3 regions of the Streptomyces sp. NPDC001194 genome follow, and region 1 is predicted to be linked to each of the others. Evidence: riboswitches for the same ligand, from Rfam matches in the RefSeq annotation. Region 1 holds a riboswitch; each other region holds the start of a gene.
What was found. A riboswitch is a leader RNA that binds a small molecule or an ion and turns the genes downstream of it on or off. The one in region 1 is predicted to bind thiamine pyrophosphate.

Region 1 (7,700 bases):
CTCGACCCGGTCGCCCTCGCCCACCGCCGTGAGCGGCCACTGGCGGCGCGGGACCACGGTCTCGTTCAGTGCGGCCGCGACCCCGGACGGGGCCGTGGTCAAGGTGGCGACCACCGCGTCGAGCGTGGTGCCGGCCGCGATCTCGCGCGGCTCGCCGTTGACGGAGATGGTCATGCGTACGACTCCTGACGTGCGGTGGAGAACCGGCGCGGGCTGAACGGGCGGGCGATCTCGGGCAGCGTGCCGGTGGTCAGCAGCCGGGCCATCACGTCGCCGGTGAGGGGGGTCAGCAGCACCCCGTTGCGGTAGTGCCCGGTGGCCAGGTGCAGGCCGGGCAGGTCGGTCGGGCCCAGCAGCGGGGCGTTGTCCGGGGATCCCGGCCGCAGCCCGGCCCGGGTCTCGGTCAGCGGCAGTTCGGTGATGCCGGGCACCAACTCGTGTGCGTCGCGCAGAAGTTCGTACACCCCGCCCGCGGTGACCGTGGTGTCCCAGCCGAGTTCCTCGCTGGTGGCCCCGATGACGAGCTCGCCGTTCTCGCGCGGCACCAGGTACACGTGGCTGCCGCGCACCACCGCCCGCACCGTCCGCGACAGGAACGGCGCGTACGCCGGCGGCACCGCGAGCCGCAGCACCTGCCCCTTCACCGGCCGTACGGGAGGCAGCACCTGCTCCGGTACGCCGGCCAGCCGGCCGCTGAGCGAGCCCGCGGCCAGGACCACCTGGTCCGCGCGCAGCTCCGTGCCGTCGTCGAGCCGTACGCCGACGGCCCGGTCGGCCGCGGTCAGCAGCCGCTCCGCGGCCGCCCTGCGGATCTCCACGCCGGCGCCCTCGCAGGCGGCCAGCAGCGCGGCCGCCAGCCGGCGCGGGTCGACCTGGTGGTCCCCGTCCACGCGCAGGCCGCCCCGTACGCCCGGGGCCAGCATCGGCTCCAGGCGGCGGCACTCGCGGCCGGTGAGCCACTCGGACTCCAGGCCGCAGCGGCGCTGGAGGGCGTGCAGCTCCCGCAGGTGGAGCCGGTCGTCGGCGTCGAGGGCGACGGCGAGCGTGCCGCAGGCCCGGTATCCGATGTCCGTCCCGCCGCCGGCCTCGGCCAGCTCGGCGGCGAACTCCGGGTAGCGGGCGGCGGAGGCGAGGTTGAGCCCGAGCAGGGTCTCCTCGCCGTAGTGGAGCTCCGTGACGGCGGCGAGCATGCCGGCCGCGACCTGCGCCGCGCCACCGCCGGGCGCGGGATCGGCGAGTACGGTCCGCAGTCCGTGCTGGGCCGCCCGCCAGGCGGTGACCAGGCCGATGATCCCGCCCCCGATGACGAGGACGTCGGACCCCGCGGCCCGCGCGGATCCGGTGGATGCGACGGATCCCGCGTCGGATCCCTTCCGAGATGAGTGCATGGGCGTCCAGCCCCTCCCTTCGCCGGCATGACCCGGATCAGGTTCGTACGGTCGGAGGCCGCTCAGCCTCCCTCTCAGCCCGGTCCGCCCGGACTCCCGCGATAGGTACGGGCGCCAGCCTAACCCCGCCGCCGGGGGCGGGTAAGGCTGCCTCCCCGGCCGCCGCGCCGGGCCGCTGTTCCTGACGAGCCGTCAGATCGCTAGGCTGGGGGTCGTGAGCGAGCAGACGGAACAGACTCAGAGCGGCGTCGTCATCGTCGGCGCCGGAATGGCCGGAGTGCAGACCGCGGTCGCGCTGCGGGAGCAGGGGTGGCGCGGCCCGATCACCCTGCTGGGTGCCGAGCCGCACCAGCCGTACGACCGGCCTCCGCTGTCGAAGGCGGTGCTGCTCGGCAAAGCCGAGGACTCCGCGTTCGACGTGGACTTCGAGGGGCTCGACGTCGTGCTCCGGCTCGGGGTGGAGGTCACCGGGCTGCGGGCCGCCGAGCGCGAGCTGGACACCGAGGCGGGACCGGTCCCGTACGAGGTCCTGGTCCTGGCGACCGGCGCCGAACCGCTGACCCTGCCCGGGGCCGAGGGCGTCCCCGGCGTGCACCTGCTGCGCACCCTGGACGACGCGGCCCGGCTCCGGCCGGTGCTGGCCCGGACGCCGGCGACCGTGGTGGTCGGAGCGGGCTGGATCGGCGCCGAGTTCGCCACGGCCGCGCGCGAGGTGGGCTGCGCGGTGACCGTGGTCGAGGCGGCGGACCGGGTGCTGGCCGGGGCGCTGCCCGCGGAGGTCGCGGCCCCGATGGCCCACTGGTACGAGGAGGCCGGGGCCGCCCTGCTGACCGGCGCCAAGGTCTCCTCGGTGGAGCCCGGGCGGGTCCTGCTCGCGGACGGGCGGGAGCTGCCGGCCGGAGCGGTGGTGGTGGGCATCGGGGCCCGGCCGGCGACCCGGTGGCTCGCGGACTCCGGGGTCGAGCTCGGGCCGGAGGGCGCGGTCACGGCGGACGAGTACCTGAGGACCACCCTGCCCGGGGTGTACGCGGTCGGCGACTGCGCCTCGTTCCCGTCGGCCCGCTACGGGGCGCGGCTGCTGGTGCACCACTGGGACAACGCCCTGCAGGGACCGCGGGTGGTCGCGGCGAACATCGTGGCCGGGAGCGCGCTGCAGGTGTACGACCCGGTGCCGTACTTCTGGTCGGAGCAGTTCGGGCGCTTCGTGCAGTACGCGGGGCACCACGCGGGCGCCGACGAGCTGGTGTGGCGCGGGGACCCCGCCGAGGCGGGCTGGTCGGTGTGCTGGCTCCGGGGCGGGGCGCTGGCCGCGGTCCTGGCGGTGGGCCGGCCGCGGGACCTGGCGCAGGGGCGGAAGCTGATCGAGGCGGGTACCCCGGTGGACCCGGCCAAGGTCGCCGACTCCGCGGTCCCGCTGAAAGCGGCGCTGGTCTAGGGCGCGCGGGCGGTGCCCGGGGACCCGGACGGGTCGGCCCGGGTACCGGGTGTCGGTCCGAGGTGGCAGGCTTGTGCCCGTGACCGAGATTGACGCAAAGATCGACGCCCTTGTCCCCGCCTGGCTGTACGTCCCCGACATCGCCGAGATGCTCGACATCGAAGTGACCCGGGTCCGCCAGCTGGTCAAGGAAGGTCAGCTGATCGCCGTACGCCGGGGCGAGAACCGTTCGCTCCAGGTGCCCGCCCCCTTCATCGACGGCGACAAGATCGTCAAGGGCCTGCCCGGCCTGCTGACCGTGCTCCGCGACGACGGCTTCTCCGACGAGGAGATCCTGGAGTGGATGTTCACCCCGGACCCGACCCTGCCCGGCACCCCCGCGCAGGCGCTGAGCGAGAATCGCGGCACGGAGGTGAAGCGCCGCGCTCAGGCGCTCGCCCTCTGACCCGAGAGATCCGGGCGTCCGGAGAGATCCGGGCCGCCGGAGCAAGCCGGCCGCCCGGGTGATCCGGGCCGCCTGATCCATCCGCGGTGCGCGGGCCCGGACGGCCCGTGCACCGCATCCACCCCGGGGGGTACCCATGTCCGCGATCGTGTCCGCGAGCGCCCAGCTGTCCGATGCCCGGCTCTACCTGTGCACGGACGCCCGCAAGCGGCAGGGGGACCTCCCCGAGTTCCTCGACGCGGTCCTGGCGGGGGGCGTGGACATCGTCCAGCTCCGGGACAAGGGCATGGAGGCCGGCGAGGAGCTCGAGCACCTGCGGGTGTTCGCCGACGCCGCCCGCCGGCACGGCCGGCTCCTCGCGGTGAACGACCGCGCCGACGTCGCCCACGCCATCGGCTCCGACGTCCTGCACCTGGGCCAGGGCGACATCCCGGTGCCCGCCGCCCGCGCGATCCTCGGCGAGTCCGTCCTCGTCGGCCGGTCCTGCCACGCCGAGTCCGAGGTGGACGCGGCCGTCGCGGAGCCGGGCGTGGACTACTTCTGCACCGGCCCCTGCTGGCCCACCCCCACCAAGCCCGGCCGGTACGCCCCCGGCCTCGGACTGGTCCGGTACGCGGCCTCGCTGGCCCCCGCCCGCCCCTGGTTCGCCATCGGCGGCATCGACGCCGGCAACCTCGACGAGGTCCTCGACGCCGGAGCCACCCGCATCGTCGTCGTCCGCGCGCTGACCGAGGCCACCGACCCGGGCGCGGCCGCCGCCGACCTGGCCAAGCGGGTCCGCGAGCGCGTTTCCTCCTAAGCCCCGTCCCGGCGCAGGTGCAGGTGTCCAAAAACGTGTCCAAAAGGCGGACACGGCTTCGGCGTCCGGGTGGGCGCGTCTAACCTGCCCGTATGGCCCTTGGTACCGCTTCCACCCGCACGGACCGCGCACGCACGGTCCGCGACCTGCTGGCGTCCGGGAGCCCGTCGTACTCCTTCGAGTTCTGGGCCCCGAAGACGGAGAAGGGCGAGCGCAACCTCTGGAACGCGCTGCGCCGGATCGAGGCGGTGGGCCCGAGCTTCGTCTCCGTGACCTACGGGGCCGGAGGCTCCACCCGCGGCGGCACCGTCAAGGCCACCCAGGAGATCGCCGCCGACACCACGCTGACCCCCGTCGCGCACCTCACCGCGGTCGACCACTCCATCGCCGAGCTGCGCCACGTGATCGGCCAGTTCGCCGACGCGGGCATCCGCAACATGCTGGCCCTGCGCGGCGACCCGCCCGGCGACCCCATGGGTCCCTGGGTCGCCCACCCCGAGGGCGTCCACTACGCCGCCGACCTCGTCCGGCTGCTCAAGGAGTCCGGCGACTTCTGCGTGGGCGTCGCGGCCTTCCCCGACATGCACCCGCGCTCGGAGGACTGGGACACGGACATCCGTCACTTCGTGGACAAGTGCCGCGCGGGAGCGGACTATGCGATCACCCAGATGTTCTTCGATCCGGAGAATTATCTGCGGCTGCGCGACAGCACGCAGAAGGCGGGCTGCGATACCCCGATCATCCCCGAGGTCATGCCTGTTGTGGGCATCAAGCAGCTCGACCGGCTGCCACAACTCAGCAACGCAGTCTTCCCCGCAGCCGTCAAAGAGCGCATGCTCGCCGTCAAGGACGATGCAGCCGCTGTACGCTCCATTGGGATCGAGTTCGCCACGGAGTTCTGCGCGCGGCTGCTGTCCGAGGGTGTCCCGGGGCTGCACTTCATCACGCTGAACAATTCCACGGCGACTCTCGAGATCTACGAGAACCTGGGCCTGCACCAGCGGGCCTGATCGGCCGGTCTCCGTTTCCTGGCGGGGCGGCCGTACCGAGAGGTGCCACGCATGGGAATGACGGTCCTCTACATCGCGTTCGGTTTCGTCGCGCTGTGGCTGCTTGCCGAGGTCCTGATGCAGTACAAGGCCCGGCTGCGCTGGCGGTTGCTCGCGTTCGCCGGGTTCCTCGGTGTGGTCGCCGGGGTCGTCCTGCCGTCGGTGCCGGTCATCGGCCTCGGCGCGGCCGCGTTCGCCCTGGGCCAGACCCTGGTGACGCTCTCCTTCCGCAAGGGCTTCGAGGCCGGCTGGGCGCTGCGCCGCGGCGGCGAGCCCGTACGCCAGCAGACCCGGCGCCGCAAGGCGGGCGGCGCGCGCCCCGAGCCCGCGCTGAAGGTGACCGGGCTGGAGTACGGTCCCGGCGGGACGGAGCCGGACCCCGAGGGCGCGGACCGGGCCGACGAGCCCGACCAGGCGCGGCCGGAGCCGCAGTTCCATGCCGCGACCGAGAACTACTACAGCCCGGAGCCGCTGCCCGAGGACACGGGCTCGTACGGGATACAGAGCTTCGCCCCCACCGCCGACGCGGGCCGGACGGCCGCCTTCGCCCCGCCGTTCCCCACGGCCGAGCAGGACGCCCACCAGTACGCGGCCCAGTACGACGGCCAGGGCTATGACGGCCAGGGCTACGCCCCGCAGGGCCAGGGCGGCTACGACTACTCCGGCGGCTACCCGGCGGGCGGCGAACAGCAGGTCTACGCCGCCTACTCGGACCCGTACATCGGCACCGGCGGGGCCGTGATCCCGCAACAGCCGTACGACTACACCCCGTACGCCGGCTACTCGGGCGCCGACCCGTACGCGAGCGCAGGCGGGCAGCAGCAGTACGCGATGGACACCCCGCCCGGCGGGGTGTGGGTGCCGCAGCAGCGGTCCACCGAGGGGGCCGCCGCGGGCTACCCCGGGGACGAGCAGAACCCGTACCCGCAGCAGCAGCAACCGCAGCAGTACCCGTACCAGGGCACCGGCGAGTACGAGCAGTACCGCTACTGACGCAGGCGGGACGGACAGGCGCGCGCGAGCCCCCGGGGGACCCTCCCCGGGGGCTCGGTCGTCACGGGGAGGTCACCGGGAGCCGCGGAAGTCCGCGCCCTCCACGATCAGCCCGGCCACCAGGGCCCCGGTCATCCCCGCGTGCGCGAGCCCGCCGCCTGGGTGCGCCCAGCCGCCCGCGAGGAACAGCCCGGGCAGGGCCGTGGTGTTGGCGGGATAGAGCAGGGCGCCGCCCGCTCCGGCCAGTGCGGGCGCGGGCACCGCACCGCCCTGTGCGCCGGTGTCCGCCTCGATGTCCGCCGGAGTGCGCTCGTGCGTCCACAGCAGCCGCTCCCGCAGTCCGGGCACCGCCCTGGCCGCCAGGTCCAGCAGCTCCTGCGCGCGCGGCGCAGGGGCGTCCCCAGGGCCGCAGAGGGCGCTCACGGTGACCGCCTCGTGGTCGGCGTCGGGCCGCACGGCGGGGTCGTCGGGGCGCAGCACCGTCAGCTGGGCGGCGGGGGAGTGGACCAGGGTGCGGTGGACGGCGTCCGCGGGCCGCGCGCCGCGCAGCGCGAGCAGGAGGGTGGTCCGCCCGGGCACCCCCGGCCCGCGGGCGGGGGCGCCGCCGTCCGGCAGCGGGACCCGCAGCTGCCGCGGGTCGACCGCACAGACCACGTGGTCGGCGGCGGCCTCGGAGCCGTCGGCCAGCAGCAGCCCGGCGGCCCGGCCGTCCCGCTCCAGGACCTCCCGTACCGGCGCGTCGAAGACGAAGGCCACCTTCCGTTCGAGGCAGCGCTCGTACACGGCCGTGGCCAGCGCCCGCATCCCGCCGCGCGCGTACCAGCTGCCGAAGGTCTGCTCCATGTACGGGAGCACCGCCGCCGAGGCGGGCGCGGTGGCGGGGTCGACCCCGTACGCCCGCACCCGGGCGGCGAGCAGTGCGCCGAGCTCCCCGCCCAGCTCGCGCTCGGCCACCTCGGCGAGGGTCGGCGGGCGGCGGCGCAGCAGGCCGCTCTTGCGCAGGGCGGGGTACGGGTCCGCGCCCAGCACCTGCCAGTCGGGGCGCAGCGGCTCCTCCAGCAGGGGGCGCCGGGTCGCGTTCCAGGCGTCCCGGGCGCGGCCCAGGACCGCGTTCCAGCGCTCTCCCGCGCCGGCGCCGAAGGCCTGGTCGAGGACGGCGGCGGCGCCGCCCCGCGAGCCGCCCGGGAGGGTGACGGCGGTGCCGTCGGCGAGGACGTGGCGGACGGCGGGGTCGACCTGCACCAGATCGACGCAGTCCTCCAGGGGCCGCTTGCCGGTCTTGACGAACAGGTCGCGGTAGACGGCGGGCAGGTGCAGCAGGCCCGGACCGGTGTCGAAGGCGAAGCCGTCCCGTTCGTACCGGCCGACCGATCCGCCGTACGTGGACCCGCGCTCGTACACCGTCACCTGGTGCCCCGCCACGGCCAGCCGGGCCGCCGTAGCCATCGCGCCCATGCCGGCGCCGATCACCGCAATTCGTGCCATGCGGATGACCCTATCGAGCGGGATCGGGCGGGATCGGGCGGGATCGAGGGGAGGCGGGCGGGAGGCCGGGCGGGGCCGGTGGGAGGTCGGCCGAGGTCAGCGGGGT
Region 2 (7,700 bases), on a different contig from region 1:
AGCGCCGTCTGGATCGTCGACACCAAGAAGGAGCACATCGCCGTCGGTGAGGCGCGCAAGCTCCACATCCCGGTCGTCGCGATCCTCGACACCAACTGCGACCCCGACGAGGTCGACTACAAGATCCCGGGCAACGACGACGCGATCCGCTCCGTCACCCTGCTCACCCGCGTGATCGCCGACGCCGTCGCCGAGGGCCTCATCGCCCGCTCCGGCGCTGCGACCGGTGACTCGAAGCCGGGCGAGAAGGCCGCCGCCGAGCCGCTCGCCGAGTGGGAGCGCGACCTGCTCGAGGGCGAGAAGAAGGCCGACGACGCCGCCGAGGCCGCCCCGGCCGAGGCCGCTGTCGAGGCCCCCGCGGCCGAGGCCGTCGTCGAGGCTCCGGCCGCCGACGCCGAGCAGGCCTGACCCTCTGAGAGAGCCCGGCGTTCATCCGCCGGGCACTCGCAGCACGGACGATGACGGCGGGGGAGCCGCGCCTGGGGCGCGACTCCTCCGCCGTTCACCCGTAGATCTACGACTTCGAGAGAGAATCACAGACTCATGGCGAACTACACCGCCGCTGACGTCAAGAAGCTCCGCGAGCTCACCGGCGCCGGCATGCTGGACTGCAAGAACGCGCTGGTCGACTCCGACGGTGACGTCGACAAGGCCGTCGAGGCGCTCCGTATCAAGGGTCAGAAGGGCGTCGCCAAGCGCGAGGGCCGTTCTGCCGAGAACGGTGCCGTCGTTTCCCTCATCGCCGACGACAACACCTCCGGTGTCATCGTCGAGCTGAAGTGCGAGACGGACTTCGTCGCGAAGGGCGAGAAGTTCCTCGCCGTCGCCAACGAGCTGGCCGCGCACGTCGCCGCCACCTCCCCGGCCGACATCGAGGCGCTGCTCGCGTCCGAGATCGCCCCGGGCAAGACCGTCACGGCCTTCGTGGACGAGGCGAACGCCAACCTCGGCGAGAAGATCGTCCTGGACCGCTTCGCGCAGTTCACCGGCGGTTACGTCACCTCGTACATGCACCGTACGATGCCCGACCTGCCGTTCCAGATCGGTGTCCTGGTCGAGCTCGACAAGGAGAACGCCGAGGTCGCCCGCGGCGTCGCGCAGCACATCGCCGCGTTCGCGCCGAAGTGGCTGTCCGCCGAGGACGTCCCGGCCGAGGTCGTCGAGTCCGAGCGCCGCGTCGCCGAAGAGGTCACCCGCGCGGAGGGCAAGCCCGAGGCCGCCCTGCCGAAGATCGTCGAGGGTCGTGTCAACGGCTTCTTCCGCGACAACACGCTGCTCGGCCAGGCGTACGCCCTGGACGCCAAGAAGTCCGTCCAGAAGGTTCTGGACGAGGCCGGTGTCACCCTGGTGCGCTTCTCGCGCATCAAGGTCGGCATCTGAGTCCGTCCTTACAACGACGGACACCGGACCCCGGTAGGGTCTGAAGCAGTCGTCCGCGTGCGCGCGGAACGACCGCAGATCTGACGAGGAGGCCATTGCCGTAGAGGGAACCGCGAGGACCCACCGGCAATGGCCTTCTTCGTATGTGCACGAGGAGATCTCCATGAATCAGGGCGTGGACCCCCACACCGCTTCCGACGACAAGAGCGACCACGACAAGAAGGGCCGCCGCTTCATGCTGAAGCTGTCGGGCGAAGCCTTCTCCGGTGGTGGAGGACTGGGCGTCGACCCCGACGTCGTCCATGCCATCGCGCGCGAAATCGCCGCGGTGGTCCGTGACGGCGCGGAGATCGCCGTCGTGATCGGCGGCGGAAACTTCTTCCGCGGCGCCGAACTCCAGCAGCGCGGCATGGACCGCGCGCGGTCCGACTACATGGGCATGCTGGGCACCGTCATGAACTGCCTCGCCCTCCAGGACTTCCTGGAGAAGGAAGGCATCGACTCCCGCGTGCAGACCGCCATCACCATGGGCCAGGTCGCGGAGCCCTACATCCCGCTGCGCGCCGTACGGCACCTGGAGAAGGGCCGCGTCGTGATCTTCGGCGCCGGCATGGGCATGCCCTACTTCTCCACCGACACCACGGCCGCCCAGCGGGCCCTGGAGATCGACGCCGAGGCCCTGCTCATGGGCAAGAACGGCGTCGACGGGGTCTACGACTCCGACCCGAAGAAGAACCCCGACGCGGTGAAGTTCGACGCGCTGGAGTACAGCGAGGTGCTGTCCCGCGACCTCAAGGTCGCCGATGCCACCGCCATCACGCTGTGCCGCGACAACAAGCTGCCGATCCTGGTCTTCGAGCTGCTCGCCGAGGGCAATATCGCCCGCGCCGTCAAGGGTGAGAAGATCGGCACGCTCGTGAGCGACCAGGGCACCCGGGCCTGAGCATCCGGGCGCCGGGCCCGGCCCCGCTCGGCCGAGCCCGCCCCGCCCGCCTGAACCATCCATATCTGACATGCAGGAGCACGTGGTGATCGAAGAAATCCTCCTCGAGGCCGAGGAGAAGATGGAGAAGGCCGTCGTCGTCGCCAAGGAAGACTTCGCGGCGATCCGCACCGGTCGTGCGCACCCGGCGATGTTCAACAAGATCGTGGCGGACTACTACGGCGCCATCACGCCCATCAACCAGCTCGCGTCCTTCTCGGTGCCCGAGCCGCGCATGGCGATCGTGACCCCGTTCGACAAGAGCGCCCTGCGCAACATCGAGCAGGCCATCCGCGACTCCGACCTGGGCGTCAACCCCAGCAACGACGGCAACATCATCCGGGTGACCTTCCCCGAGCTGACGCAGGACCGCCGCAAGGAGTACATCAAGGTCGCGCGCACCAAGGCCGAGGACTCCAAGGTCTCGATCCGCGCCGTCCGCCGCAAGGCGAAGGACTCCCTCGACAAGCTCGTCAAGGACAAGGAGTCCGGCGAGGACGAGGTGCGCCGCGCGGAGAAGGAGCTCGACGACACCACCGCGAAGTACGTCGCGCAGGTCGACGAGCTGCTCAAGCACAAGGAAGCCGAGCTCCTCGAGGTCTGATGAACGACTCTCCCTGGGCCACGGAGCCGGTTCCGGCGGGTCCCGCATACGATGCGCTGGTGGGCCCGCACACTCGGCCCATGCCCATCGTGCCCGATGCCGCCGGCCGTGACTTCGACGACCGGGAAGCACGCGATCGGGGGGCCGCCGCCGAAGGCGGCCCCCCGTTCCGCGCCGAGACGCCGCCGCAGGAGCCCATGCCCAGCCCCCCGCCCCCGCCCTCGCAGGCACCGCAGGACCCCTCGCCCCCGCCGCCGAAGAAGCGGGCCGGGCGAGACCTGCGTGCCGCCATAGGGGTCGGTGTCGGCCTCGGCGCGGTGATCTTCGCTTCGCTGTTCATCGTCAAGGCGGTCTTCGTCGGCGTCATCGTCGTCGCCGTCGTCGTGGGCCTGTGGGAGCTCACCTCCCGGCTCCAGGAGAAGAAGGGCATCAAGGCGCCGCTCGTCCCGCTCGCGGTCGGCGGCGCCGCCATGGTCATCGCCGGATACGTCCGGGGGGCCGAGGGCGCCTGGGTCGCCATGGCCCTGACCGCGCTGGCGGTCCTGGTCTGGCGGATGACCGAGCCGCCCGAGGACTACCTCAAGGACGTCACGGCCGGCGTCTTCGCGGCGTTCTACGTGCCCTTCCTGGCCACCTTCGTCGCGATGCTGCTCACCGCCGACGACGGTCCGGAGCGCGTGGTCACCTTCCTGCTGCTGACCGTGGTCAGCGACACCGGTGCCTACGCGGTGGGCTGGCGCTTCGGCAAGACCAAGCTGGCGCCGCGCATCAGCCCCGGCAAGACCCGCGAGGGACTGTTCGGCGCGGTGGCCTTCGCCATGGCGGCCGGCGCGCTGTGCATGGAGTTCCTGATCGACGGCGGCGTCTGGTGGCAGGGCCTGCTGCTCGGTCTCACGGTCGCGGTCAGCGCCACGCTGGGCGACCTCGGCGAGTCGATGATCAAGCGGGACCTGGGCATCAAGGACATGGGCACGCTGCTCCCGGGCCACGGCGGCATCATGGACCGCCTCGACTCCCTGCTGCCCACCGCCCCGGTGGTGTGGCTGCTGCTCGCCGCCTTCGTCGGCACCGGCTGAAAATCGGGCTCCGCGGCTTCCGGCCGACGGGCGGTTCACCAGGGCAACCCCGCTGAGCTGGGACGACGTACGTCTGAAGGCTTTGGGTGGGTCCGGGCGGTTACTCTTGAAGGGCGCGCTGCTTCTGCGGCGCGCCTTTCGTCTTACGAGGAGTACCAGCCATGGCCCGCCCTGTCCCGGGAGAGCTCACCTTCGTCGCCCCTCGCGGGGCCAAGAAGCCGCCCCGGCATCTCGCCGACCTCACCCCCGAGGAGCGTCGCGAGGCGGTCGCCGCGATCGGCGAGAAGCCTTTCCGGGCCAAGCAGCTCTCGCAGCACTACTTCGCCCGGTACGCGCACGACCCGGCCGAGTGGACCGACATCCCGGCGGGCTCGCGCGAGAAGCTCCGCGACGAGCTGCTGCCGGACCTGATGAGCGTCATCCGCCACATCTCGTGCGACGACGACACCACGCGCAAGACCCTGTGGAAGCTGCACGACGGCACCCTCGTCGAGTCCGTGCTCATGCGCTACCCCGACCGGGTCACCATGTGCATCTCCTCGCAGGCCGGCTGCGGCATGAACTGCCCGTTCTGCGCCACCGGCCAGGCGGGCCTGGACCGCAACCTGTCCACCGCCGAGATCGTCCACCAGATCGTCGACGGCATGCGCGCGCTGCGCGACGGCGAGGTCCCCGGCGGCCCGGCCCGGCTGTCCAACATCGTCTTCATGGGCATGGGCGAGCCGCTGGCCAACTACAAGCGGGTCGTCGGCGCCATCCGCCGCCTCACCGACCCCGAGCCCGACGGCCTCGGCCTGTCGCAGCGCGGCATCACCGTCTCCACCGTCGGCCTGGTCCCGGCGATGCTGCGCTTCGCCGACGAGGGCTTCAAGTGCCGCCTCGCGGTCTCGCTGCACGCCCCGGACGACGAGCTGCGCGACACCCTCGTCCCCGTGAACACCCGCTGGAAGGTCCGCGAGGTCCTCGACGCGGCCTGGGAGTACGCCGAGAAGTCCGGCCGCCGGATCTCCATCGAGTACGCCCTGATCCGCGACATCAACGACCAGGCCTGGCGCGGCGACCTCCTCGGCCGGCTGCTCAAGGGCAAGCGCGTCCACGTCAACCTGATCCCGCTGAACCCGACGCCGGGCTCGAAGTGGACCGCCTCGCGCCCCGAGGACGAGAGGGCCTTCGTCGAGGCCATCGCCCGCCACGGCGTGCCGGTGACCGTACGGGACACCCGTGGCCAGGAGATCGACGGCGCGTGCGGCCAGCTGGCGGCCTCGGAGCGCTAGCCTGCGGTTTTCGCGGGCCCGATTCGGCCACGGGGTACCCTGTGGCCGAACCAATTGCATATTCCGACAGGGGAGCGCCACAGCGCTGAGAGTGCGGTAACCGTCATCCGCAGACCCTCTGAACCTCGCCCCGGTCATTCGGGGTAGGAAGTTCGGTCATCACTCAAGCTGTTGCGCCCTGCCCGGCGACCGCTCGCACTGAGCGCCGGGCAGGGCCGCGTCTTCTCCTGGTCATCCCAGGAGGAATTCACCAGTGAGCACCACCAAGAAGTTCGCGGGCGCGGCGCTCGCGGCCGCGCTCGGCGTCGCCACGCTCAGCGCCTGCGGCGGCGGCGACGCCAAGGACGAGTCCGCGGGTTCCGGCGAGACACCGAAGTCCAAGACGGTCACGCTCGTCTCGCACGACTCCTTCAACGTGACCGACACGGTCCTCAAGGAGTTCGAGCAGCAGAGCGGCTACACCGTGAAGGTCCTGAAGTCCGGGGACGCGGGCGCCGCCCTCAACCAGGAGATCCTCACCAAGGGCTCCCCGCGGGGCGACGTCTTCTTCGGTGTGGACAACACGCTGCTCTCGCGCGCCCTCGACAACGGCATCTTCACGCCGTACGAGGTCAAGGGCCTCGCGGACGTGAAGCCCGAGTACGTGCTCGACAAGGAGCACCGGGTCACGCCCGTCGACTCCGGCGACATCTGCGTCAACTACGACAAGGCGTACTTCGCCGACAAGAAGATCGCCCCGCCGCAGACGCTGGACGACCTGGTCAAGCCGGAGTACAAGAACCTGCTGGTCACCGAGAACGCGGCGACCTCCTCGCCCGGCCTCGGCTTCCTGCTCGCCTCCGTCGGCAAGTACGGCGAAGAGGGCTGGAAGGACTACTGGAGCAAGCTCAAGGCCAACGGCGTCGAGGTCGTCGACGGCTGGGAGCAGGCCTACAACGAGCGCTTCTCCGGCTCCGCGGGCGGCAAGAAGGCCAAGGGCGACCGGCCGCTGGTCGTCTCGTACGCCTCCAGCCCGCCGGTCGAGGTCCTGTACGGCGAGCCGCAGCCGGCCGAGGCCCCCACGGGCGTGGCCACCGGCACCTGCTTCCGCCAGGTCGAGTTCGCGGGCCTGCTCAAGGGCGCGAAGAACGAGGAGGGCGGCAAGGCGCTCCTCGACTTCCTGGTGAGCAAGAAGTTCCAGGAGGACATGCCGCTCCAGATGTTCGTGAACCCGGTGGTGAAGGACGCCAAGCTGCCGGAGCTGTTCACGAAGCACGGCGTGGTCGTCGAGAAGCCCGAGAACGTCGCTCCCGAGACCATCGCCAAGAACCGTGAGCAGTGGGTCAAGGCATGGTCCGCGCTCGTCGTGAAGTAGGACGCGAGAGCGCACGCGGTACGGCCGTCCGGCTCCTGCTGATGGCCGTGCCGCTCGCCTTCTTCGGGCTGTTCTTCGCCTATCCGGTGGCCGCGATCGTCGGCCGAGGGCTCAAGACCGACGAGGGCTGGCAGTTCGGGCGGATCGGCGAGGTGCTGAGCCGGCCCGACATCGCCGACGTGCTCTGGTTCACCACCTGGCAGGCGTTCGCATCCACGGTGCTCACGCTCCTGATCGCACTCCCCGGCGCGTACGTCTTCGCGCGCTTCGAGTTCCCCGGCAAACAGCTGCTGCGGGCGGTGGTCACGGTCCCGTTCGTCCTGCCGACGGTGGTGGTCGGCACCGCCTTCCTGGCACTGGTCGGGCGCGGCGGACTGCTGGACGAGCTGTGGGGCGTCCGGCTGGACACGACCGTGTGGGCGATCCTGCTCGCGCACGTCTTCTTCAACTACGCCGTCGTCGTACGGACGGTCGGCGGGCTCTGGGCGCAGCTGGACCCGCGCCAGGAGGAGGCCGCCCGGGTGCTGGGCGCCGGGCGGTTCGCCGCCTGGCGGCGGGTGACGCTGCCCGCGCTCGGGCCGGCGGTGGCCGCCGCCTCGCTGATGGTGTTCCTCTTCACGTTCACCTCCTTCGGCGTCGTACAGATCCTCGGCGGGCCCTCGTACGCCACCCTGGAAGTGGAGGTCTACCGCCAGACCGCGCAGCTGCTCGACCTGCCGACGGCCGCCGTCCTCACGATGGTCCAGTTCGTGGCGGTCGGCCTGATCCTCGGGATCCACGCCTGGACCGTGCGCCGGCGCGAGACCGCACTGCGGCTCGTGGACCCGGCGCGGACCGGGCACCGGCCGAGCGGGCCGGCGCAGCGGGCCCTGCTGGGCGGGGTGCTGCTGACGGTGGCGCTGCTGATCGTGGCCCCGCTGGCGGTGCTGGTGGAACGCTCCCTCGACGCGCCCGGCGGGTACGGGTTCGGCTTCTACCGGGCGCTCCAGGACGCGGGCGCCGGTGGCGGAACGTTCCTGGTGCCCCCGCT
Region 3 (7,700 bases), on a different contig from region 1:
GACGATGAAGGCCTTCCGGCTGGACGAGCTCGAGGCGGAGCGGCTCGCGAACGACGGCGCCTACCTGCAGTTCCTGCGCGAGCGGAACATGTCGGTCGGGCTGTACGCCCTCGACGCCGGCCAGAGCGACCCGCAACTGCCGCACCGCCAGGACGAGGTGTACTTCGTGGTGAGCGGCAGGGCCTCGATCACGGTCGGGGAGGAGACGACGACGGTGGCACGCGGCAGCGTCGTCTACGTGCCCGCCGGGGTGGTGCACAAGTTCCACCACATCACCGAGGACCTGCGGGTATTGGTGGTCTTCTCCCCGCCGGAGGCCTAGCGCGGCAGCCGTGACCCAGGGTCGGACCCCCTGATCCCCCTAGGGGGCGGATCAGGGGAGTCCGGGGGCTCGCGGGTCCCCGTACGGTTGTGCGGCCTCCTAGCATCGAGAGCAGGAAGTCACGGCTCAGGAGCTCGAGGAGCTCAGGAAGAGGTTGAGGACATGGACGGCATCCGAGAGACATTCGCAGGCATGCCCTGGTGGGTTAAGTGGGTCGCGATCCCGCTTCTGGTGCTCTTCGTCTTCGGTGGTGTCATCACGAGCATCCTCGGTGCCCTGATCTCGTTCGTCTTCAAGCTGCTGCTCTTCGTCGCCCTCGTCGGCGGCCTGGTCTTCATCGTGAAGAAGTTCTCCGGCAGCGGTTCGAAGTCCTCCTCCCGCGACTGGTAGGTCCCGGAGCCCGGGCCCCTGGGCCCCGGGTCAATCCCGGGTGTTAGCCCGGGCGGGGGAACGTCAGGTGGCAAACCGCCCACACCGCGGGAATCGGCGGATAGAGTGGCAATCTGTGCCGTTCCCTGGGCATCGGACGCCGATGGTGCCGCACTGACCTGCGGTTTTATCCAGTGCCGGCTGAGCACGACCCCCAGGATTCACGGCGCGTGCGGGGGCGGCCCCCGCAGGGCGGACCCTCCCCAGGTCCGCTGCCACGGCTGGGGGTGGGCTTTGTCTTCGGTTCACAATGCCGGTGTGCCGACGCTGATCGGTTCGGTGCAGCGCGCGTTGAGGCTGCTCGAAGCAGTGGGTTCCCACAGCGAGGGGGCCCCGGCGAAACAACTGGCGCGCGAAGCCGGGCTCCCCCTCCCCACCGCGTACCACCTGCTGCGCACCCTCACCCACGAGGGCTATCTGCGGCGTGAGGGCGGAGTGTTCGTGCTCGGCGCCGCCGCCGGGCGGCTGGCGGGCGGCGGGCTGCAGCAGAAACGTCGCAGCATGATCCTCGACTCCCTCGCGCACTTTCGCGACGCGGTCGGGGCCCCCGTCTACTTCGCGGTGTTCCGTGAGGGTGAGATCGAGCTCGTGGGAGTTTCGGACACCCCGGCCAGCCCCGCCGTCGAGGAGTGGGCCGATTTCCGCGCGACCGGGCATGCGCACGCCATCGGGCAGTGCCTGCTGGCCCAGCTCGACGAGAAGACGCGCAAGGACTACTACGTGCGGCGCCCCGTCGAGGCCGTCACCCAGTACACCGTCCGGGACCAGAGCGCCCTCGAACACCGCATCGGCGCCCTCGGACGCATGGAGCCGGTTACGGAGCGTCAGGAGTACGCGCTGGGCACTGTCTGTGCGGCCATCCCCATCACCGCGGGCGATACCGCAGCAACAATGGCGATTTCCCTCCCTTTGCACCAGGAGGAACGATTGCTGTATGTGGTCGATCGACTACGGAGTGAAGTAGGCGCGCTGTTGAGCACCCTCTCGTTCTCTATCAGTATCTGAAAACTCACTCCTTGTGATCTGCATGACCTTCCACCACCCTTGTCAAGAGGGCCCTGGGGGTTCATTCCTGGCCACTTCCACTACAGCGGGGTAGTCCATGCGCGAGTCGGTACAGGCAGAGGTCATGATGAGCTTCCTCGTTTCCGAGGAGCTCTCCTTCCGGATCCCGGTGGAACTCCGGTACGACACCCGTGACCCCTACGCAGTGCGCCTGACGTTCCACCTTCCCGGAGACGCCCCCGTGACCTGGGCATTCGGCCGGGAGCTGCTCCTCGACGGCATCAACAAGCCGTGCGGCGACGGCGATGTGCACATCGCCCCCACCGATCCCGAGGAGTTGTCCGACGTCCACATCCGGCTCCAGGTCGGCTGCGACCGGGCGCTGTTCCGCGCCGGAGCGGCCCCGCTCGTCGCGTTCCTCGACCGTACCGACCGGCTTGTTCCGCTCGGTCAGGAGCGCAACCTGGGCAACTTCGAGGAAGACCTCGACGAGGCACTGGACCGGATCCTGGCGGAGCCGCAGCAGAACGAGCAGAACGCGGGCTGAGGGACCCGACCGGAAGAGCCGGTCAGGCCGACCGCGCGAGCCGGACGGACCGCACGAGCCGAGTCGCCCCGGGCCCCCGAGCCACCCGGGTCGCTCAGCGCTTGCGCCGCCGCCCCCGGCCGCCGCGGGCCGGCACCGAAGCCGCCGCTCCGGCCGGGGATCCCGGCCGGTCGGCGGAGACCACCAGCGCGGCGAGCGCGGTGGTCACCGGGACCGAGGCCACCAGGCCGATCGACCCGACGAGGGTCCGCACGATCTCCTCCGCGACCAGCTCGCTGTTGGCCACCGATCCCATGCTGCTGTTCGCGATCGAGAACAGCAGCAGCAGCGGAAGTGCCGCGCCCGCGTAGGCCAGCACCAGGGTGTTCACCACCGAGGCGATGTGGTCGCGGCCGATCCGGATGGCCGCCCGGTACAGGGCGCGGGACCCCATCGACGAATCGGCCTGGTGGAGTTCCCAGACCGCCGATGTCTGGGTGACCGTCACATCGTCGAGCACACCGAGCGATCCGATGATCACGCCCGCGAGCAGCAGACCGCTCATGTCGATGTCCGGGTAGAGCCCGTGGATCAGCCCCGTGTTGTCGTCGGTGTTGCCGCTGAGGAACGCCCAGTCGACGAACACCGAGCCGAGCAGCCCGATCAGCAGCAGCGAGACGAGCGTGCCCAGGACGGCGACGGACGTACGGGCGCTCAGGCCATGACACATGTAGAGCGCGATGAGCATGATCGCGCTGGCCCCGACGACCGCGACGACCAGTGGGTTCGAGCCCTGCAGGATCGCCGGGAGGATGAAGAGGGTCAGCACGCCGAAGCTGACGACCAGCGCGATCAGCGCGAACATGCCGCGCATCCGCCCGACGACGACCACGGCGACCGCGAAGATGCCGGCCAGCACCGCCAGGGGGAGCTTGCGGTTCACGTCGACCACCGAGTACTGGAGGTCCCGGGGAGCGTCCGGCGCGTACGCGACGACCACCTCCTGGCCGTTCTCCAACTGCCGTGGCGCTCCGGGCTGCACGATCTCGACGAACGTGCGGCCCTTGTCCGGCCCGGTGGCGACCTCGACGGTGGCCTTCTTGCAGTCACCGGTCTGCTGGGCCCGGGCCTCGCGGCCCTCCGGAGTGGAGACGCTCCCCGTGGTCGGCACCTGTGAGGCGTTCACCGATTTGCAGTCGACCTGTTCGAGCGCGACGACCGTGCCCTGCTGGGTCTGCCGGTCGAAGCCGACCCCGGAGCGCTCGTGGGCGGGGGCGCCGCCCGGCCAGAGCACCACCATGCCGACGAAGACGGCGACGGCGAAGGGGATCAGGACCGCGGCGATGACCTTGCGCAGGTGCTTCGAGACGGGAGCAGCCGGTCCGTGGCCGTGGGAATGACCATGGGAGTGGCCCTGGGGCTGACCCTGGGACGGGCTCTGGTCATGCCCGTGGTCATGCCCGTGGCCCACGTGTGCGTGGTCGGCGTGACCCGGGTGCTCGGTGGGCGTGGAGGGAGGCTGCGGCGAGGACGTCACCGGCAGATCATCGCAAGAGTTGAGGGGGCCCACTGTTCAGCACGCCACAAATGACGCTAGCGTGGGGGCACCTTTGCACAACGCGGGAGCTCGGAGCACCGGGCTGAGAGGGCGCTGATCACCGTACGCGCAGCACATATGCGTACGGGAAGAGGCTGCGTCGACCGCCGAACCTGTTACCGGGTAATGCCGGCGTAGGGAGATCAGGTCTCATGACCATTCAGGACGCACGCACGCCTGCCGTCAGCCAGGACGCCGACGGCCAGACCGAGCGCCAGCCCGGCTGGCACAAGGGATACCTGGCCGGCTCCCGGCCCGACCTCCGGGTGCCGGTCCGCCAGGTCCACCTCACCAACGGCAAGGACGTGACGCTCTACGACACGTCCGGGCCGTACACCGACCCGCAGATCGAGACCGACGTACGGCGCGGCCTGGCCCCGCTGCGCGAGAACTGGATCATCGGCCGCGGCGACACCGAGGAGTACGCGGGCCGGCCGGTGCGGCCCGAGGACGACGGCATCAAGCACACCTCGCCGCGGGGTGGCCTCAAGAACCTCGACGCGGTCTTCCCGGGCCGCCCGCGTCAGCCCCGCCGGGGCCGTGACGGCGCTGCCGTCACACAGCTCGCGTACGCCCGACGCGGCGAGATCACCCCGGAGATGGAGTACGTCGCGATCCGCGAGAACGTCTCCCCCGAGGTCGTCCGCGAGGAGATCGCCGCAGGTCGCGCGGTGCTTCCCGCGAACGTGAACCACCCGGAGATCGAGCCGATGATCATCGGCAAGCGGTTCCTGGTGAAGGTCAACGCCAACATCGGCAACTCCGCGGTCACCTCCTCCATCGAGGAGGAGGTCGACAAGATGACCTGGGCCACCAAGTGGGGTGCCGACACGGTCATGGACCTCTCGACCGGCCGCAACATCCACACCACCCGCGAGTGGGTGCTGCGCAACTCCCCGGTCCCGATCGGCACCGTGCCGCTGTACCAGGCGCTGGAGAAGGTCGACGGCCGCGCCGAGGAACTGACCTGGGAGATCTACAAGGACACGGTCATCGAGCAGGCCGAGCAGGGCGTCGACTACATGACGGTCCACGCCGGCGTGCTGCTGCCGTACGTGCCGCTGACCGCCCGCCGCAAGACCGGCATCGTCTCCCGCGGCGGCTCGATCATGGCCGCCTGGTGTCTCGCGCACCACAAGGAGAACTTCCTCTACACGAACTTCGAGGAGCTCTGCGAGATCCTCGCGACGTACGACGTCACGTACTCGCTGGGCGACGGCCTGCGCCCCGGCTCCATCGCCGACGCCAACGACGCGGCGCAGTTCGCGGAGCTGAAGACGCTGGGTGAGCTGAACACGATCGCCAAGCGGCACAACGTGCAGACCATGATCGAGGGCCCGGGCCACGTCCCGATGCACAAGATCAAGGAGAACATCGACCTCCAGCAGGAGATCTGCGAGGAGGCGCCGTTCTACACGCTCGGCCCGCTGACGACGGACGTCGCCCCGGCGTACGACCACATCACCTCGGGCATCGGCGCCGCGATGATCGCCTGGTGGGGCACTGCGATGCTCTGCTACGTCACGCCGAAGGAGCACCTGGGCCTGCCCAACCGCGACGACGTGAAGACCGGTGTCATCACGTACAAGATCGCGGCGCACGCGGCGGACCTCGCCAAGGGCCACCCGGGTGCCCAGGAGTGGGACGACGCCCTGTCGGACGCGCGCTTCGAGTTCCGCTGGGAGGACCAGTTCAACCTGGCCCTCGACCCGGACACGGCCCGCGAGTTCCACGACGAGACGCTCCCGGCCGAGCCGGCCAAGACCGCGCACTTCTGCTCCATGTGCGGTCCGAAGTTCTGCTCGATGAAGATCTCGCAGGACATCCGTCGTGAGCACGGCGGGGACCTGAAGGCCAATGAGATCGAGGCGGGCATGGCGGAGAAGTCCGCCGAGTTCGCCGCGAGCGGGAATCGGGTGTACCTCCCGTTGGCGGACTGACCCGCCCAAGGCGGCCGGCGCTGCTCTGGGGAGGATGAGGGGGCTTCCCAGGGCAGCGTTCCGGCCGTGGCGCGATGTTTCACGTGAAACAGGGGCGGTCGGCCTGCCGCGGCGGCGTTACTGCGTGCCGCCGTCCGGGCTGGTGAAGTCCGGGCTCGTGAAGTCCGGAGGCGTGTAGCCGGGGCGGGGGCCCTGTGAAGGGGACCCCGGACTGGTGAAGTCGGGCCGGCTGTATCCCAGGTTGGGGATGCGACCGGCCTTCGGCGTGTGCGGGGCCGGATAACCCGTCCCTGCCGGCGCCGCGCTCGGGTCGGCCAGAGCGTCCCGCAGGAACGGCAGGATGCCCCGCTCCAGCAGGGCGTGCCGCCAGGCCTCGCGGGCCCGCGCGACGTCGTCGGGTATCGCGTCGACCTCGTCCCCGGCCCCCACCTCGGTCGCCCGGTTGCGGACGGCGGTCACCAGCAGCCCGATCACGGCGAACAACAGCGACACCACGGTGAGCGCGCCGAACAGCCAACCCGCCGTCAGCATGGTGTTCGCGAAAGCCGGTTCGGGTTCGATCGCCTTCAGGACGTAGCCCACCAGCAGGAATATCACCATCGCGGTGCCCGCCAGGACCGGCGCGAGCACCGCGACGACGGCACTGACGCCCGCGCCGTCCTCGCCCTCGCCCTGCAGTCCGGCAGTCTGGTCCCGGGCCGCACCGGGGGTGGACAGGACCTCTTCGCGCCGCTCTCCGCGCAGTTTCACGTAGCGGTCGTACTCGGCCGCGGCCGCGGCCGTCAGCAGCGCACTGGCCCCGATGGCCATCGTGCGCAGTTGTTCGGCGTTCAGGCGCTCACCGAGAGCGGCGAGCTCGGGCCGTTCGTGCGCGGTGCGGAGCGCCTCGTCGAGGAGCCGATCGAACTCGGGTCGGTCTTCGGTCAGCAGGTGCGGAGCGCTGTTCATGTGCATCCCCCGATGCTCCGTAGGGACCGGTTTGCCCGCGTAGACCCGGGCGCCGGCACAAACGGAGGAGAGCCTGCTACGGATAGGGCGATGGTAGAGCGCCCATGCCACGCCGTGACAGGGGCTTTCCCGAAATTACCCCCCTTCTGATAACCGTCAGTCGTTCAAGGGGAGTTGCACCACCAGGAGTTTGCCCGCCATCGTGACCCCGCCGTCCATCGCGATGGCGAGCCCCTCCGCGTACACGTGCGGGCCGTTCACGGCCTCCGGTCCGCGCGATTCGTCGCCGTCCTCGGTGCCCACCTCGCCCAGCAGGTACGGGATGGGGCTGTGCCCGTGGACGACGCGGCCGCCGCCGTAGGTGTCGAGGAGTTCACGTACGGCCTGGGGGCCGGTCTCCTCGTCGCGGAACGCGAACCGCTTGGTGAACTTGCGGAACAGGTCCCAGGTGATGTCGGCGTCGTTGCGGTTGAGCAGCTCGTGGATGGTGTCGTTGACGTCCTCGACGGAGTCTCCGTAGTCGAGGTACGCGGTGGTGTCGGAGTGCAGCAGCAGGTGCCCGTCCTCCAGGACGGCCGCGTCCAGCCGCTGCATCCACTGCAGGTGTACGTCCTCCAGGCGCTCCATGTCGGTGCGCTGGCCGCCGTTGAGGAGCCAGGCGGCCTGGAAGGTGGCGGTGCCGGCGCCCGAGGCGACGGGGGTGTCGCCGAACCGCTTGGCGCCGATGAGCAGCAGCTCGTGGTTGCCCATCAGGGCCTTGCAGTAGCCGCCCGCTGCGGCGGCCTCGGCGGACAGCCGCATGACGAGGTCGATGACGCCGATGCCGTCGGGGCCGCGGTCGGTGAAGTCGCCGAGGAACCAGAGGCGGGCGTTGCCGGCCGACCAGCGGCGGTCGGCGTCGATGAGGCCCTGGGCCTGGAGTTCGTGGACGAG

Region 2: linked by a shared signal. The riboswitch ahead of ACFY1T_RS19555 (thiamine ABC transporter substrate binding subunit) and the one ahead of thiO (glycine oxidase ThiO) in region 1 are both predicted to bind thiamine pyrophosphate.
Region 3: linked by a shared signal. The riboswitch ahead of thiC (phosphomethylpyrimidine synthase ThiC) and the one ahead of thiO (glycine oxidase ThiO) in region 1 are both predicted to bind thiamine pyrophosphate.

Annotation. Positions count from the first base shown of each region.
Region 1 is NZ_JBIAXU010000002.1:556,276-563,975, forward strand. Features, by position in the region: gene thiS (sulfur carrier protein ThiS) at 1-174, opposite strand, end outside; gene thiO (glycine oxidase ThiO) at 171-1,388, opposite strand; TPP riboswitch at 1,386-1,498, opposite strand; gene ACFY1T_RS07265 (NAD(P)/FAD-dependent oxidoreductase) at 1,603-2,823, shown strand; gene ACFY1T_RS07270 (Rv2175c family DNA-binding protein) at 2,903-3,268, shown strand; gene thiE (thiamine phosphate synthase) at 3,405-4,067, shown strand; gene metF (methylenetetrahydrofolate reductase [NAD(P)H]) at 4,160-5,077, shown strand; gene ACFY1T_RS07285 (hypothetical protein) at 5,129-6,109, shown strand; gene ACFY1T_RS07290 (phytoene desaturase family protein) at 6,182-7,594, opposite strand; gene ACFY1T_RS07295 (DUF4126 domain-containing protein) at 7,691-7,700, opposite strand, start outside.
Region 2 is NZ_JBIAXU010000008.1:158,853-166,552, forward strand. Features, by position in the region: gene rpsB (30S ribosomal protein S2) at 1-408, shown strand, start outside; gene tsf (translation elongation factor Ts) at 544-1,380, shown strand; gene pyrH (UMP kinase) at 1,544-2,323, shown strand; gene frr (ribosome recycling factor) at 2,409-2,966, shown strand; gene ACFY1T_RS19545 (phosphatidate cytidylyltransferase) at 2,966-4,042, shown strand; gene rlmN (23S rRNA (adenine(2503)-C(2))-methyltransferase RlmN) at 4,204-5,316, shown strand; TPP riboswitch at 5,375-5,484, shown strand; gene ACFY1T_RS19555 (thiamine ABC transporter substrate binding subunit) at 5,570-6,670, shown strand; gene ACFY1T_RS19560 (ABC transporter permease) at 6,712-7,700, shown strand, end outside.
Region 3 is NZ_JBIAXU010000003.1:461,005-468,704, forward strand. Features, by position in the region: gene ACFY1T_RS10180 (cupin domain-containing protein) at 5-322, shown strand; gene ACFY1T_RS10185 (DUF5326 family protein) at 485-712, shown strand; gene ACFY1T_RS10190 (IclR family transcriptional regulator) at 986-1,756, shown strand; gene ACFY1T_RS10195 (SsgA family sporulation/cell division regulator) at 1,854-2,303, shown strand; gene ACFY1T_RS10200 (YibE/F family protein) at 2,398-3,819, opposite strand; TPP riboswitch at 3,892-4,037, shown strand; gene thiC (phosphomethylpyrimidine synthase ThiC) at 4,032-5,819, shown strand; gene ACFY1T_RS10210 (hypothetical protein) at 5,937-6,773, opposite strand; gene ACFY1T_RS10215 (metallophosphoesterase) at 6,924-7,700, opposite strand, start outside.